DNA from 2 places in the Alteribacillus sp. JSM 102045 genome. Region 1 is predicted to be linked to the other one. Evidence: riboswitches for the same ligand, from Rfam matches in the RefSeq annotation. Region 1 holds a riboswitch; the other holds the start of a gene.

Region 1 (7,870 bases):
TTCTGCTCCCTTTATAAATTTTTCCGTTGCTAATTTTTTAGGAGTATCTAACTCTACAATAACAGATGGCTTTTGATACTTTTCGTTTAGCCGGACAATATTTGAAGGTACTTCAGATGACACTGGCTGATCATGCTCCGTTATTTCAACTATTGCTTTTTCTTTTACAGGTACTGTCCCCTTTACAGCTCGAGCTACTTCTGCAATATGTTCAGGCGTAGTTCCACAGCACCCGCCGATCAAACTTACTCCCTGCTGTTTAAGATCTTGAGCTCTTTCATAAAAATAATCGGGATTCGACTGATAAACAAACCTGCCGTCATCTAAATCAGGTAAACTAGCATTTGGATAGGCTGAAAGATATACATCTTTCATTAAAGGGACTGTCTCAAGGGAGCGTAAAATGTGATAAGGGCCCATTCTGCAATTTAACCCTACAACGTCCGCACCAGCAGCTTTAAGCTTTTGAAAAACTTCACTGACCGGTGTACCTCCATGCATCACACCGACTTCTCCTAATGCAACCTGGGCAACAACAGGCAGATCCGTCATCTTTCTTATTAATTTTAAGGTGTTGATTATTTCTGATAAGTCATAAAACGTTTCGAGCATTAAACCGTCTGGGTTTTCTGAAAGTAAAGCCTCTGCCTGTTCTTTAAAGGCCTCCTCAATTTCTTCACTGCTGACGTCAAGCTGTTGAACCCCTTTAATACCTCCAATCGTTCCAAAGACAAAGGTATCCCAACCAGCACTTTCTTTTGCAAGCCGGACGCCTGCCCTGTTAATTTCTGCTGTTTCTTTTTCCAGTTGATATTTCTGCAATTTTATCTTATTTGCCGCATATGTATTAGATTGTATAATATTAGCGCCTGCTCTCACATATTCTTTATGAACTGCTTTTATCGTATCTGGTTCACTCAGGTTTAACATTTCAAACGAGCCCGTAAATCCTTTATCGTATAAATAAGTCCCCATAGCCCCGTCACCGACAAGCATGTCCTGCTGTAATCTTTCAAGAAAATTCACTACTATGTCATCCTTTCTGTCTTTTAAAACAGCTCCTTATAATTTAGTTAAAGCTTGATTTAAATCTGCTATTAAATCTTCTGAGTTTTCTATACCAACCGAGAAGCGGAGCAGTCGATTGCATACGCCGATAGCCAGCCTTACTTCTTCCGGCACATCCGCATGTGTCTGTGTTGCAGGATATGTCATAAAACTTTCCACTCCCCCAAGACTCTCAGCAAATGTTATTAATTGCAGTTCCTGAAGAAGAGTATTCACCCATTCTTCACTTTGTAAGCGAAATGACAACATACCGCCTTTACCTGGATACATTACATCTGTTATTTTTTCGTGGTTATTTAGAAATGCTGTAACTTCCTGAGCATTTTTTGTATGTTTTTCCATGCGAACGGATAAGGTCTTCATCCCTCTCATAAGCAGCCAAGAATCCATTGGGGATAAAATAGTGCCCATCCCGTTGTGAAAAGCTCCAATGCGTTCACAAATTTTTTCATCATTAGCAACAATCAGTCCAGCAATTACATCATTGTGGCCTCCTAAATACTTAGAAGCACTGTGAATCACAATATCTGCTCCCATGTTCAGAGGCTGCTGCAGTACGGGAGTATAAAACGTGTTATCCACGATAAGGAGTAAATCTTGTTCTTTAGCTAATGCAGCAAGGGCTTCAATGTCTGCCTCTTGCATTAATGGATTAGTAGGTGTTTCTATAAACAGAGCTCGTGTTTTTTCATTTACCAGTTCTTTAAAACCTTCCAATTTACGCGGGTCGCCGTATTGAACACTTACTCCCCAGTTTTTCCATCCTTCTTCAAAAAGCCTGTATGTTCCTCCATACAAATCTTGGGAGGCCAGTATTTCATCTCCTTTATCAAAAATAGCAAATAACGTTTGTATAGCTGCCATACCAGAACTTAATGCAAATCCCTTTTTTCCGTTTTCAAGTGTAGCAATCGCATTTTCGAGTATTTCTCTTGTGGGATTTCCTGTTCGGGAGTAGTCATACCCGGTCGACTGTCCAATTCCAGAATGACGGTAAGCAGTTGAAAAATATACGGGAGCACTGACCGCTCCTGTTTTTTCATCTTGTTTATTACCTATTTGCACCAGGTTTGTTTCTATATGATGATTCCTGCTCATTCGTCTGCACCTCATTTTTATGTAATTTTGCTTTTGAATTCTTTATGCCCTATTAAGAAAGCCTTCTTCTTGATAAGAAGAAGGCCTGCTTTATAAAGACATGTACGCTTCATCTTATCTATCAGACGATTTATTTATATATCGTCTGCCGGATTTAGCACCTGACCACATCGTGGCTGGTTGCTGAGATTTCGCAGGGCCAGTCCCTCCATCTCTCTTGATAAGAATATCAAATTGATTTTGTTGTTAGTAAAACCGTACACGATAAACCGCATAATTGCAATAACAAATTATTCCGGGGTGGCATCGATGTGAAGATTCGTTTCATTACCGCATACACAGCGTTTAAATCCTGTTTCAAGCTCTCCTTTTTCGTTATTTCTTCCGCGAAGAATATATTTTTCACCGCATTTTGGACAGCGGACAATCACACGATAACGAGTTTGAACAGCCATAACTCCCATCCTTTCTTATGCCATTTTTTCATTCGCTTTTTTTGTTCTTGATAAGGCGAACCACCATAAGAAAAACATAAACGGAACGATGATAACTAGTACATTTTCATGGATGGTCAATAATATCAGATCATAAATTCCATGTAAAATAAGCGGGACAGCCAGAGCCATCATAGTCCACAATGTTTTTCTTTCTTGTACAGCAATTTGGGCACATCCTATATAATACCCCATTACCACTCCAAATAAAGCATGGCTCGAAACAGGAAGGAACGCTCGGCCTATCGCGTAATCAATGCCAGCAGCCATTAAATACATTACATTCTCTGCAGAAGCAAAACCTAGAGAAAGAGCTGCACCGTAAACGATACCATCATAGCGTGTTTGAAAAGCAACAAATTTATAGATAGTAAAATATAATAAAAACCATTTAAAAAATTCTTCTAAACCTGCGGCTCCAACAAAGGAATATAACCAGTCAGATTGAAAAATACCTTCTGCTTCTAAAGCATATTGCAAAACCATAATAGGGAACACAAGCAATGCGCCAATAACAAAAGTTCTAGCTACTTGTAATACAGTATTGGATTCATATTCATTTCTTAAATAAAAATAACTTAACAGTGAGATGGCAGGTGCCAGGGCTGCGATGATGAGCGCAATCACTTTTATCCCGTCCCCTCTTATTTTCTTATCGTAACACGCTATATTAATGATGAAAATAAGGGCTCAAGGTAAAATTTCGCCTACGTTTTATTTGTTGACAAAGCAACTGCTAATTTTATTCTTGCTTTTTTAGAATCTAGATCTTCCCCTAGTTCCACCCCTATTGTGGATAATTCATAGGCACTCCCATGATAATCATATGTTGTGTACACATGTCCTTCTTCAGCACTAGTCGTTAGGACAACTCTAACATTTTTATCCATTGCATTTTTTATACTGCTCACCATCTCAGGAGTAACCTGTCCTCTTCCAACTCCTTCTAATACTATTCCTGCTGCTCCGCTGTTAACCGAGGCATCAATATGAACGCCATCCGCGTTTAAATAAGTTTTTATAATGTCTACTCTCGGTATTTGGTCTCCTAATTCTAAATATTCTCTTTTGATAGGTTTTTGGTATAGAATAACTTCATCGTTATCAATAATACCTAAATATCCGAAACCAAATGAATTAAACCCTTGTATATTCGAAGCATGTTCTTTTTTCACATACCTTGCCGAGAAAATTCTTTCATTAAAAACCACTACCGTGCCAAAGTCACTTAAATTTTTTTCACAGGCTGTCAAAATAGCATAGCGAATATTTATATAAGCATCACTGCCTAAAGCCTCTGGTGCTCTCTGAGATCCTGTAATGATAATTGGTTTAGTGCTATTCACTGTTAAATCAAGAAAATATGCAGTTTCTTCTAAAGTATCAGTTCCATGAGTAACAACAATTCCGTCCACTGTACTATCATTGAGATATTCTTGGATTCTTTGGTTTAATTGAACCCAATCTTGAAAAGTTAAATGGATACTCGGTTTTTGAGTAAATGAGTCGATTACCAGGTTTACGTGAGTAGGCAGATCAAACATAGAAGTCAGTTCTTCTCCCGTCAGCTCTCCAGCAGCTAATAATCCTGAATCTTCTTTTGTTTTACTTGCAATAGTGCCGCCTGTTGCAATTAAGACAACTTTTTTCATACACTCACCTCTTTTAATTAATCAGCATCTTCAATTTATATTTCCATTATTTATTGTCTTTAACAATTGATTCTGCAATAAGTTTGCCATGAAACCGGCCGTTCTCAATGAATATTTCATTTGCATTGTTTCCAGCGGCTAATACTCCTGCAATATAAAGCCCTTTTATATTGGATTCCATCGTGTTTTCATTAAAAACCGGACGTCCTGTTTCGGAATCAGTCCTGACTCCCATTTGATGAAGAAATGAATGATCGGGATGATAACCTGTCATTGCAAATACAAATTCGGTCTCAAGGGTGTATTCTTTTCCTTTTTTATCGTAGAAAACATAATCGGGGGTTATTCTTTTTATATCAGCTTCATAAACCATAGTAATTTTATTTCGTCTGACAAGAGAATAGAAATCCGGGAGAATCCATGGCTTAACGGCTTCCGTAAGTTCTTTCCCCCGATATAATACAGTCACCTCTGCACCTGCTTGCTCCAAAGCGAGTGCCGCATCTACTGCTGAGTTTTTTCCCCCGATAACCGTTACTTTTTTTTGAAAATAGGGATGGGCCTCTTTAAAATAATGAAAAACATGAGGCAATTCTTCTCCTTCCACCCCCATAATGTTAGGACTATCATAGTAGCCAGTCGCCACAATGACATATTGGCTTTTATACATATGTTCTTGGCCGTTTTTCGTTACAGTTTTCACTCTAAAACCGTCTGTATTCTTAAGCACATTTTTCACTTTTTCATAAGAATTAATCCTCAATTGGCTTCTTTCTGCTACTTGCCGGTAGTAAACAAGTGCTTCATGTCGTTTTGGTTTTCTTTCAATAGACGAAAAAGGAATGTTCCCTATTTCCAGCTTGTCACTGGAGCTGAAAAAGGTCTGATGAGAAGGATACCAATATATAGAATGGACAACATTCTCCTTTTCAATGATAAGAGGATTGTATCCTTTATTTTGCAATGCAAGACCGGCGGCTAATCCGCAAGGCCCGGCTCCAATTATGACAATTTCTTCTTCTGGCATATCAGGTCGCTCCTTCAAACTTTTTCTTTTTAATGAAAGAAAACCCGCCGAAAATGGCGAGTCTGAAAGATATGTTAACAAATAGCTTGGTATTATATCCATCCGCGAAAACGGGAAGCTTCTGCCATTTTACGGACACCAATCATATAAGCTGCTAATCGCATATCGACTTTTCTTCCATAAGCTAATTTATATATGTTTTCAAAGGCATGAACCATTACTTGTTCAAGTTTTGTCTCTACTTCCTCTTCCGTCCAATAATACCCTTGATTATTCTGCACCCATTCAAAATAGGAAACTGTTACGCCTCCTGAGCTGGCAAGCACATCTGGTACTAACAAGATACCTCTTTCAGATAATATTTTTGTTGCTTTTAAAGTTGTCGGACCATTTGCTGCTTCTACCACAATCCCAGCTTTGATATGGTGGGCATTCTTCTCGGTAATTTGATTTTCAATGGCAGCAGGCACCAAAATATCACAATCAACTTCCAGAAGCTCCTGATTGGAAAGACGATCCTTAAAAAGGTTTGTTACCGTTCCAAAAGAATCTCTACGATCAAGTAAATAATCAATATCAAGACCATCAGGATCATATAAAGCTCCGTGTGCATCTGCTATTCCAACAACTTTGGCGCCAGCGTCATGCATGAACTTCGCAAGAAAACTGCCCGCATTTCCAAAACCTTGAATAACAATCCTGGCTTCCTGCAAATTTAACCCCTTTTTCTTCGCAGCTTCTCTAATGCAAATTGTAACACCTTTTGCTGTTGCAGATTCTCTTCCATGGGAACCTCCAAGCACAATTGGTTTGCCGGTTATAAAGCCAGGCGAGTCAAATTCACGAATTCTGCTGTATTCGTCAAGCATCCAAGCCATGATTTGAGAATTAGTAAAAACATCAGGCGCAGGAATATCTTTGGTTGGGCCTACAATCTGACTAATAGCACGAACATACCCGCGGCTAAGTCTTTCTAATTCATGAAATGACATTTTTCTTGGGTCACATATTATTCCGCCTTTTCCACCTCCGTAAGGAAGATCCACAATCCCGGCCTTTAAGGACATCCAAATCGATAAAGCTTTCACTTCCTGTTCTGTCACATCAGGGTGAAAACGGACGCCGCCTTTTGTAGGGCCAACTGCATCATTGTGCTGCGCTCTGTAACCTGTAAAAACTTTTGTTGTACCATCATCCATTTTTACAGGTATGCGAACGGTTAATAAGCGCATGGGCTCTTTCATAAGTTCAAAAACTTCTTCTGGATAGCCTAATTTATCTAAAGCATTTTTAATTACTGTCTGAGTAGAATCAAGAACATTCATGTTTTCAAGCTGCTCATCCATTGCATTTTCTTGATTGTGTTTTTCATGTTCCTCCATACTTTTCACCCCTGAAGCATTTGCTTGTTGACTAATCTATACACTGCCTAATCAATTACTACTATAAAGAATAAATGTTTTTATTTCCACTACAACCTTGTAAAAAGAAAAGTTTATATTTGCCTCGATGCTAAGGATTGAAGAGCAGATTTCGTTTTTAATATTTTCCCTTTTTTTCTTGTTATAACCGGGTCTACATATGCTTTTTCTCCGTATTCTTCGAGAAGTGGTGAGAGAAGTGCAGGCACCTTTGCTTTATGAAAAGTAAAATAAAGATAGTAATATGGATTCCATTCTATTAACATGCCGCCTTTTATTTTGTGATGTGCTGCTCGTTCTGCTAAAGCAAGCAAGTCATCTTTACGGTTAAAACGAAATAACAAAGTATTTTTGGGCTTTTTCTCTGCGCTTAACAAACTGATTTTATCCCCCTCTTCATCAAAAAAACTTATAACTAGATGGATGGTATCTTTTTCCGCTTCATTAATTTCCGCATCCAGCTGTGCATTTTGCTGAACGTTAAAATGGTCGGATATCATTTTTAGAAGCGAGGTGAAAAATAATTCTGCACGTTCATTATTTATACATCCATTATGTGGATCAATTCCGTTATCTAAAAGCTCTTGTCTTGTGAGATGAACTTTTAAACGGTCTCCCGGCCAGGTGTATATCTCCATTTCAAGTCCTCCTGATTCTGCCGTTGTCGTGCCTATGCTGTTGTTAACCTGCTATACTATATTCATTGCGGCACGGAGGGGTGAAGACATAATTAGGCTCTTCGTTTAAGAGTGATAAGATGTGATTCGGCGGGGGCCCCCCATCTCAGCGGTAAGGTTGTAGTGCCATAACCATTACTTATAAGCAGCTGTATTCCCCGACGTGTCTTCCAACCGCCTTTTTCCCGAATTCCCAATAGACCTAAACGTATCTGCCCTCCATGTGTGTGGCCGCTTAATGCAGCCTCAAAAACAAACGGTGCAGTTAACTGATCTAACACGGCTGGGTCATGTATGGTTAATATTGGTATGCTTTTTTGTCTTTTCTCTTTAAATTCTGTTTCATTTAATACTTGATGCCTGTCCATCAAGCCTGCTATATTTAAAACTTCATTGTTAAGACGCCATTGGAAAATACTGTTTTCTAAAATAA
Region 2 (7,870 bases), on a different contig from region 1:
AACAGATCATCCAATCAGCTTTAAAGAAGCTGTTGGAAGGACGAACAGCCATTATGATTGCCCTCTACGATTAAAGAAGCCGATCAAATTATAGTATTAGATTTACGATTGATGTAGGGAAAAACATTGATAAAGTCGCCATCTTTGAAAGCCCTATTGATCTCCTTTCCTACTGGTCTGTGAAAAAGAGAAAAGTGCGGCACACACGGTTGAAAAGCATGAGTGGTCTCAAAGAAAAATCTCTGATTGACGCGATTATAGAGTTAAATCAAAACGGCCATGATGTAAAAACAGTGATTTCGTGCGTTGATAATGATGAAGCCGGAAATCATTTTCATGAGCGCCTGAGTAGATTGTTGAAAAAAGGAGCTTTGGAAGATCAACGGCCGAATCTGCTGGTTGTACTTTAATTGATTTTACTTGATGACCGTCTACCTCTTTTGCGATAAATTGATAATTGTTGTATTCAATCGTAGTGCCTGTTTTTGCTTCTACTTCCTGGGTTAAAAACCAGCCACCAATCGTGTTTAGTTCACTATCAGTGCCAAGCAATTCATTGGTGTCAGAAATAAGGAACTTACCGTTTAATATAACGGTTCCATTATCTAGTTGTTCATACATAGGGTCTTCGTCTATATCAAGTTCATCGTGAATCTTCCCAAATATCTCCTTGATAATATCTTCGACGGTAACCAAAACCGCTGTGCCACCATATTCGTCCACGACAATGGCCAACTATTTAAAAAATAGAAGGAGTTAAAGTGTTATATATAGCAATTACTTTTTTGTGGGGGAGTATCGAATACAACTCGACCTAACTGTTGAGGTATTGTTGAAGGGAAAGTCAGAAAATATGGAAACGAATGTGAACTATGCAATAAGTTTTTGCAAAAGAGGGGGGTTAAACCATCGCAAACACTGCATTGATTTCAACTATTTTCATGGGCGTATTATTGAACAAGGCAGACACCATGAATTAATGAAGAAAGGCGGAGAGTATTACCGGCTTGTACGTGTTCAAATTTAATGTGCTGGATGCAGGATAAAATCTTTCTTTACGGGGATTCTCAAAAGGTTAGTTTGGGGTATGATGGTCGTCCTAGCAACTGGAATATGCGAGAATCCAGCGGGGAAAGCGGCAGTGTGAAGACACCGCAGTGAGCGTTTTTTTGCTCACGAGGAGGCTGAACCGTCGCCCGCGGCAAAGAAGACACTACGAGAACGAGCAAAGAGAGTTGGAGTAGATGTCGCACTTGTGCCCTGAGGGTGAAAGCGAGCATATTCCAGTTTCGTTTGCCGAGAACGGACTTATGGGACAGCTCCTTGGGGATTTAATGATGAATTTCTCTTTCAGCCATTTTCCAGTTGACAAGCGTTGTAACACATGCTATTATTCGTTTTGTCTTCATAAAATTGTATAGTAGGACTCTTATCATGAGCGGTGGAGGGACTGGCCCTTTGAAGCCCGGCAACCAGCCATTAATGTTTTAATAATGGAAAGAGGTGCCAAATCCTGCAAAGTATAAGTTGCTTTGAGAGATGAGAGAAAGGAAATGATCATTATACCTTTCTGTTATCCGGCAGAAAGGTTTTTTATTTTCTGCGTCCAAAAGTATAAATAGAGATAGTTAGATTCTAAGGCAGGATGTTTCTTTATTGTCATACACAGGTTTTTCCAAAAGTAAAGCAGTTGACGAGGGATTCAATGACCTGTATGGTTCAAGGGAATAGGCAATGGTTATCCACGCTTACCAGCCGGATTTTTCTAGGGTATTTTATTGAGTTTTCTGATAAGTTTTATCAGGATTTAAATGAACGAGGGATGAAAATGATAACATTAAATCGTTTATCGAAAATATTTCAATCAAAAAGCGGTAATATAACAGCAGTCGATAATGTGAATCTTTCGATTAATAAAGGAGAAATATTTGGTATTATTGGATACAGCGGCGCTGGTAAAAGTACATTGATCCGTATGCTGAACATGCTTGAGCGTCCCAGCCAGGGTGAAGTTACTGTAGCCGACTGGAATATGTCAAAGCTTTCTGGGCGTTCTTTGAGAAACGCCAGACAGGAAATCAGCATGATATTCCAGCACTTTAATTTACTGTGGTCCAGGACAGTTAAAGAAAATATAGCTTTTCCTTTAGAAATAGCCGGGGTTTCTAAGAATAAAAGAATCGAACGAGTCGAAGAGCTTATTGATTTAGTTGGCTTAAAAGGAAGAGGAGAGGCGTATCCTTCTCAACTGAGCGGCGGTCAAAAACAGCGGGTTGGTATAGCAAGAGCGCTGGCGAATAACCCAAAAGTATTATTATGCGATGAAGCTACTTCCGCTCTTGATCCAAAAACAACTGATTCTATCCTTGATCTTTTAACAGATATAAATAAAAAGCTTGGTTTGACTATTGTACTTATAACACATGAAATGCATGTCATTCGTAAGATTTGTCATCGTGTAGCAGTAATGGATGGCGGAAAGGTAGTGGAACAGGGCCAGGTTCTTGATGTCTTTAGAAACCCTCAGCAAGAGATGACAAAAGAATTTGTAAAACAAGTGACCGAACCTGAAGAAACAATGGAAGCTATAGAAGAATTACTGGATGAAAGAGACACTGGTCCGGTCGTTAAATTGATGTTCCTAGGTGAAGATGCCGAACAGCCAGTAATGACAGAGCTGATTCAAACTTGCGGTGTCAGTGTGAATATACTGCAGGGCAAAGTTTCTAAAACAAGAGAAGGAAGCTATGGAACCTTATTTGTTCAGCTGCAAGGCGAAAAGAATAACCTAGAAAAAGCACTGCTGTTTCTAAAGGAACATCGTATAGAAGCGGAGGTGCTTAACTGATGATAGAGAACCTTCAAGAAAATCTCATTCCAAATGTAAATTGGGAAAATATGTGGGAGGCTACATTGGAAACAGCTTATATGAGTGCTTTGGCTGTAGCTGCTACTTTTATTTTAGGTATTTTTTTAGGCTTAATTCTTTACCTTACAGATAAAGGGAATCTATGGCAGAACAAAGTGGTTCATGCTGGAGCTGCTGCGTTTGTAAATATATTTCGTTCTATTCCATTTATTATACTGATTATATTGCTGGTCCCTTTTACGACTTTTATTGTTGGTACGATGCTGGGGCCAAGCGCTGCGCTGCCGGCGTTAGTTATAGGAGCAGCCCCATTTTATGCTCGTATGGTTGAGATCGGTTTGCGCGAAGTAGACAAAGGAGTAATTGAAGCAGCTCAATCCATGGGAGCCAATCAATGGCACATTATTTTTAAAGTGTTGCTCCCTGAATCAATGCCTGCCCTCATTTCCGGAATAACCGTAACTTCGATTGCATTAGTAAGCTACACCGCTATGGCTGGAGTGATTGGAGCAGGGGGGCTTGGTGATTTAGCTTTCAGAGAAGGTTACCAGCGGAGTAACCCTGATGTAACTTTTGTTGCGACCATCGCTATCCTTATTATCGTCTTTATATTACAGTGGATCGGCGACTGGATTACCCATAGATTAGACAAACGTTAACTTAAAGGAGGAAATGAAAGATGAAACAATGGCTGCAACTATTAGCTGCCCTAACCCTTATTCTTTTACTTGCCGCCTGTGGCGGAGGGGAAGCACCAGGTGAGTCTGATAATAATGGTGAAGATGCTGGAGAGGAAGAAAATACGGAATTAACTGTTGGTGCTTCAAATGTACCTCATGCTGAAATTTTGGAATTTGCTTCGGAAAAGCTTGCTGAAGAAGGCATCGATCTTAATATTGAAACCTTTAATGATTATATTGTCCCGAACCAAGCTCTTGCTGAGGGAGAAATAGACGCTAACTACTTTCAGCATATCCCTTATTTTGAGTCTCAAATCGAAGAAAACGATTATGACTTTGAAAATGCAGGCGGGGTTCATATAGAACCGATTGGTGTTTATTCCCAGGAATATGACAGCCTTGATGATCTTCCAGAAGGCGCTGAAATCATCATGAGCAGTTCTGTAGCGGATCATGGACGAATTCTTATGATGCTTGAAGAAGAAGGGCTTATAACTCTAAAAGAAGGTTCAGGTATTAACGCTACCATTGAAGATATTGAAGAAAACCCAAAAGACCTTAATTTCCGAGATGATGTAGAAGCGGCTACACTTCCTCAGGCCTACCAAAATGGTGAAGGAGATGCTGTGTTAATTAACTCCAACTATGCCCTGGATGCTGGGTTAAGTCCTAGAGAAGACGCTATTGCGATGGAAGACGAAGAGAACAATCCATACGTTAACATTATAGCTGTTCGCAGTGGAGATGAAGAAAAAGAAGAAATTCAGATATTACTGGAAGTTCTTCATTCGGATGAAGTAGCACAATTTATTGAAGAAGAATACGACGGAGCTGTCGTTCCTGCAACAGGAGAAGGTGCTGAAATACCAGAAGAGGAACCAGCGGAAGAACAAGAAGAAAATGACGAAGAGTAATAAATGAAGGGGCTGTCCCATAAGGGTTTTTATACCTTAGGACAGCTCTTTATTTGTATTTTAAACAAAGAAACCGTCTCCTTTCTTTTAGTTTGTTTGGTCACTTACCATTTTATCAAAAGGAGTGGTTTCTTTTTATTTTTTCTGTTTTTTTACCTGCTAAGAAATGAAATGGCAAGTAACAGTTGAAATACACGCAGACTTCAGCGGGAAAAGCAACAGCTAAGATCCCGCAGTGAGCATTCTCTGCTCACGAGGAAGCTGAAGCGTTGCCCGCGGAAAGCGAAGTGTATTCCAATTGAAGTTGCTGAATAAAGAGGAGCATCCTATAAACACTTTTGTACGCAGCCATGATTCCCCTCGATTTATGAATGTTAGTTAAAATATGCCGCATACTAAAAGGTAATAAAGGAGGGAAATGCAATGGATCAAGAACAACAAGACAATCAGCAATCATCAATGATTCAGCAGGCGCTGCAAGAATATAAAGAAGGACTGGGACATTTCACTGAAAAAATTCCGCATATTGCCCGAAAGTACAATGCATTTACCGAGGCATGCTTTGCTAAAGGAGCTCTTTCTCAGAAAGAAAAACAAATGATAGCCCTAGGTGTTAGTGTTTTTTCTCAGGATGAGTATTGTATTATTTATCATACAAAGGGCTGCTTAGATCAGGGATGCTCTGAGAAAGAAATCCTTGAAACGATTGGTGTAACAGCAGCTTTTGGCGGCGGCGCCGCAATGAGTCAGGCAGTAACTTTAGTCCAAGAAGCTATCCAGGAGCTGCAAGGCTCAAATAAAACACATTAACTTCCATTACCTATGTTAAAAAATCTCCAATTAAGGAGAAATGGAGAGAATATTTGCGTAATTTTATCAATGAAAGAATGTGTTGTGGACCATCCTTTCTCAGAGTTAATTGTCAGAAAATATAACAATCATAGCGTTTTGTTTTCAGAAAATTTACTTGCTATAGTTGTATATGTGTTAAAAACACAGAAAGGATGGATTTATTATCCACACACTGATGAACAATCACACGAATGAAATGGAAAAAGCCATGTACCAATCTTACGGCTTCGGGTATGCGGAATACAACCGCAGTCTTGAGAAACGATTAGAAGTAGAAGTTTCAAGAGAATTAGAACACAAAATCAGCTGTCAGATCGCTGCAGAGTTTCAAAACAGATCTTAAAATAATAAGAAAAAGAAAACCTTATAAACTCAAACAGGTTTTCTTTTTCTTTTAAGATGAAATTTAATCTGCTATAATACGAAAAGTGATATTAAAAATAGGGGGGCTGACCTGAAGACGGATGCTTTAGGCAGTTCCCTCTTTTATTATTCTCCCTTTTTCACTATTATTATAGAGAAAATAGGAAAAAATAATGGAAGGGCGTTGATCGAAGAAACGTACTTTTCTTGAAGTCTAATTGGATTTGTTTTAAAATTATAATGAGAATAAATTGAGAATCAGAGGGATCTTTATAGAATCCTTTAATATTAGATGATGGAGGTATTATCACATGGCAGCTTCAACCCTTAAGATCGAGAATCTTCACGTAGAAATTGAAGGTTCTGAAATTATTAAAGACTTTAATTTAGAGATTAATACAGGAGAAATCCATGCAATTATGGGACCGAACGGTACGGGTAAATCAACATTGGCCTCTGCCATTATGGGACATCCAAAATATGAAATCACAAATGGGTCTGTCCACCTCGACGGAGAAGATGTTCTTGAAATGGAAGTGGATGAGCGTGCTAAAGCAGGCATGTTCCTTGCCATGCAGTATCCAAGTGAGATCAGCGGTGTAACAAATGCTGACTTCATGCGTTCTGCTATTAATGCACGACGTGAAGAAGGCGATGAAATCTCTTTGATGAAATTCATTAGAAAAATGGACGATAAAATGGATTCATTGGTAATGGACCAATCCTTTTCTCAACGTTATCTAAATGAAGGATTTTCCGGCGGGGAGAAGAAGCGGAACGAAATCCTGCAGCTTCTAATGCTGGAGCCGAAATTCGCTATTCTCGATGAAATTGACTCTGGTCTAGACATTGATGCTCTAAAAGTAGTTTCCAAAGGTGTAAATGACATGAGAAGCCCTGATTTTGGCTGTTTAATCATTACCCACTATCAGCGCCTGCTTAACTATATTACTCCAGATAAAGTACACGTTATGATGCAGGGACGCATTGTTAAATCTGGTGGAGCAGAGCTCGCACAGCGTTTGGAAGCAGAAGGCTACGACTGGATCAAAGAAGAACTTGGAATCGAAAACGAAAAAGTCGGCGAGCAGCAACAAGAAGCGTAATAGCAGGGAGGTTTTATGATGTCAGTGGATACAAAATGGACATACGATGAAGAATATGTTAAAGAGTACTCCCAAAATCGCGGAGAACCCGAGTGGCTCACTGAGGAGCGTCTTGCTGCTGCCCGTCTGGCGGAAAAGCTCGAGCTTCCAAAGCCCGAAAAAACGAATATTAAAACATGGAATTTTACTGAATTTAAACATGAATCAGGTGAAGCAGAAAATATAAGCAATGTAGATAGTCTTCACGAGGATGTTCAAAAATTAATTGACCAAAGTACAGAAGAGCAAAACCTGATTGTTTTTCGTGATGGTAAACCAGTCTACCGGGCGATCAGCAAACGTTTAGAAGAGCAAGGCGTATTGTTTCTTGATTTAGAAACAGCGGCAAAAGAGCACAGTGATCTGCTGCGCCAATATTTCATGGGAAAAGCAGTTAATGTAGATGAACACAAACTAACTGCTTTGCATGTGGCATTAATCAATGGCGGTACGTTTGTATATGTGCCGAAAAATGTGCAGGTTGAAGCACCTTTGCAAGTTGTTTATTGGCAGGAAGATCCTGAAGTAGCTCTTTTCAACCATGTTATTGTAGCTGCTGAAGACAATAGTGAAGTAACTTATCTCGAGAATTATGTGTCTTTTGATGAAGAGAAATCTTCCGTGGCTAATATTATTTCAGAAGTATATGCCGGAGCTGGTGCTAAAATTTCTTATGGTGGAGTGGATCACTTTGAAAAGGGTGTTACTACCTATGTGAACCGCCGCGGCTATGTGGAAAAGGACGGCCGTATTGATTGGGCACTTGGCCAGATGAACGAAGGAAACACAGTCTCTGACAATACAACTGTACTTGCTGGAGAAGGTTCATACGCTGATTCAAAATCTGTTTCAATTGGCCGCGGAGACCAAAGCCAAAACTTCTGGACCCATATTATCCATCACGGCAAGCATTCAGATGGCCAAATTCTAACTCATGGTGTAATGAAAGATAAAGCTTCTTCCATTTTCAACGGGGTTACAAAGATTGAACATGGAGCAACAAAAGCGAACGGTGAACAAACAGAACGTGTTCTTATGCTTAGCGAA

What was found. A riboswitch is a leader RNA that binds a small molecule or an ion and turns the genes downstream of it on or off. The one in region 1 is predicted to bind S-adenosylmethionine.
Region 2: another riboswitch for S-adenosylmethionine. It lies ahead of ACE1TI_RS04875 (methionine ABC transporter ATP-binding protein); the one in region 1 lies ahead of ACE1TI_RS06290 (methionine biosynthesis PLP-dependent protein).

What each region holds. Positions count from the first base shown of each region.
Region 1 covers NZ_JBHFQG010000006.1:98,074-105,943, forward strand. The annotation lists gene ACE1TI_RS06285 (bifunctional homocysteine S-methyltransferase/methylenetetrahydrofolate reductase) at 1-1,026, opposite strand, end outside; gene ACE1TI_RS06290 (methionine biosynthesis PLP-dependent protein) at 1,063-2,166, opposite strand; SAM riboswitch class I at 2,278-2,393, opposite strand; gene ACE1TI_RS06295 (hypothetical protein) at 2,457-2,621, opposite strand; gene prsW (glutamic-type intramembrane protease PrsW) at 2,637-3,287, opposite strand; gene ACE1TI_RS06305 (asparaginase) at 3,368-4,312, opposite strand; gene ACE1TI_RS06310 (YpdA family putative bacillithiol disulfide reductase) at 4,359-5,339, opposite strand; gene ACE1TI_RS06315 (Glu/Leu/Phe/Val family dehydrogenase) at 5,432-6,685, opposite strand; gene ACE1TI_RS06320 (adaptor protein MecA) at 6,835-7,398, opposite strand; gene ACE1TI_RS06325 (metallophosphoesterase) at 7,491-7,870, opposite strand, start outside.
Region 2 covers NZ_JBHFQG010000004.1:199,531-207,400, reverse strand. The annotation lists partial or broken gene ACE1TI_RS04895 (ABC transporter ATP-binding protein) at 1-99, shown strand, start outside; partial or broken gene ACE1TI_RS04890 (hypothetical protein) at 180-317, shown strand; gene ACE1TI_RS04885 (HlyC/CorC family transporter associated domain-containing protein) at 256-621, opposite strand; gene ACE1TI_RS04880 (hypothetical protein) at 854-1,027, shown strand; SAM riboswitch class I at 1,427-1,546, shown strand; gene ACE1TI_RS04875 (methionine ABC transporter ATP-binding protein) at 1,829-2,848, shown strand; gene ACE1TI_RS04870 (methionine ABC transporter permease) at 2,848-3,528, shown strand; gene ACE1TI_RS04865 (MetQ/NlpA family ABC transporter substrate-binding protein) at 3,549-4,463, shown strand; gene ACE1TI_RS04860 (carboxymuconolactone decarboxylase family protein) at 4,887-5,273, shown strand; gene ACE1TI_RS04855 (YuzK family famiily protein) at 5,524-5,658, shown strand; gene sufC (Fe-S cluster assembly ATPase SufC) at 5,990-6,784, shown strand; gene sufD (Fe-S cluster assembly protein SufD) at 6,803-7,870, shown strand, end outside.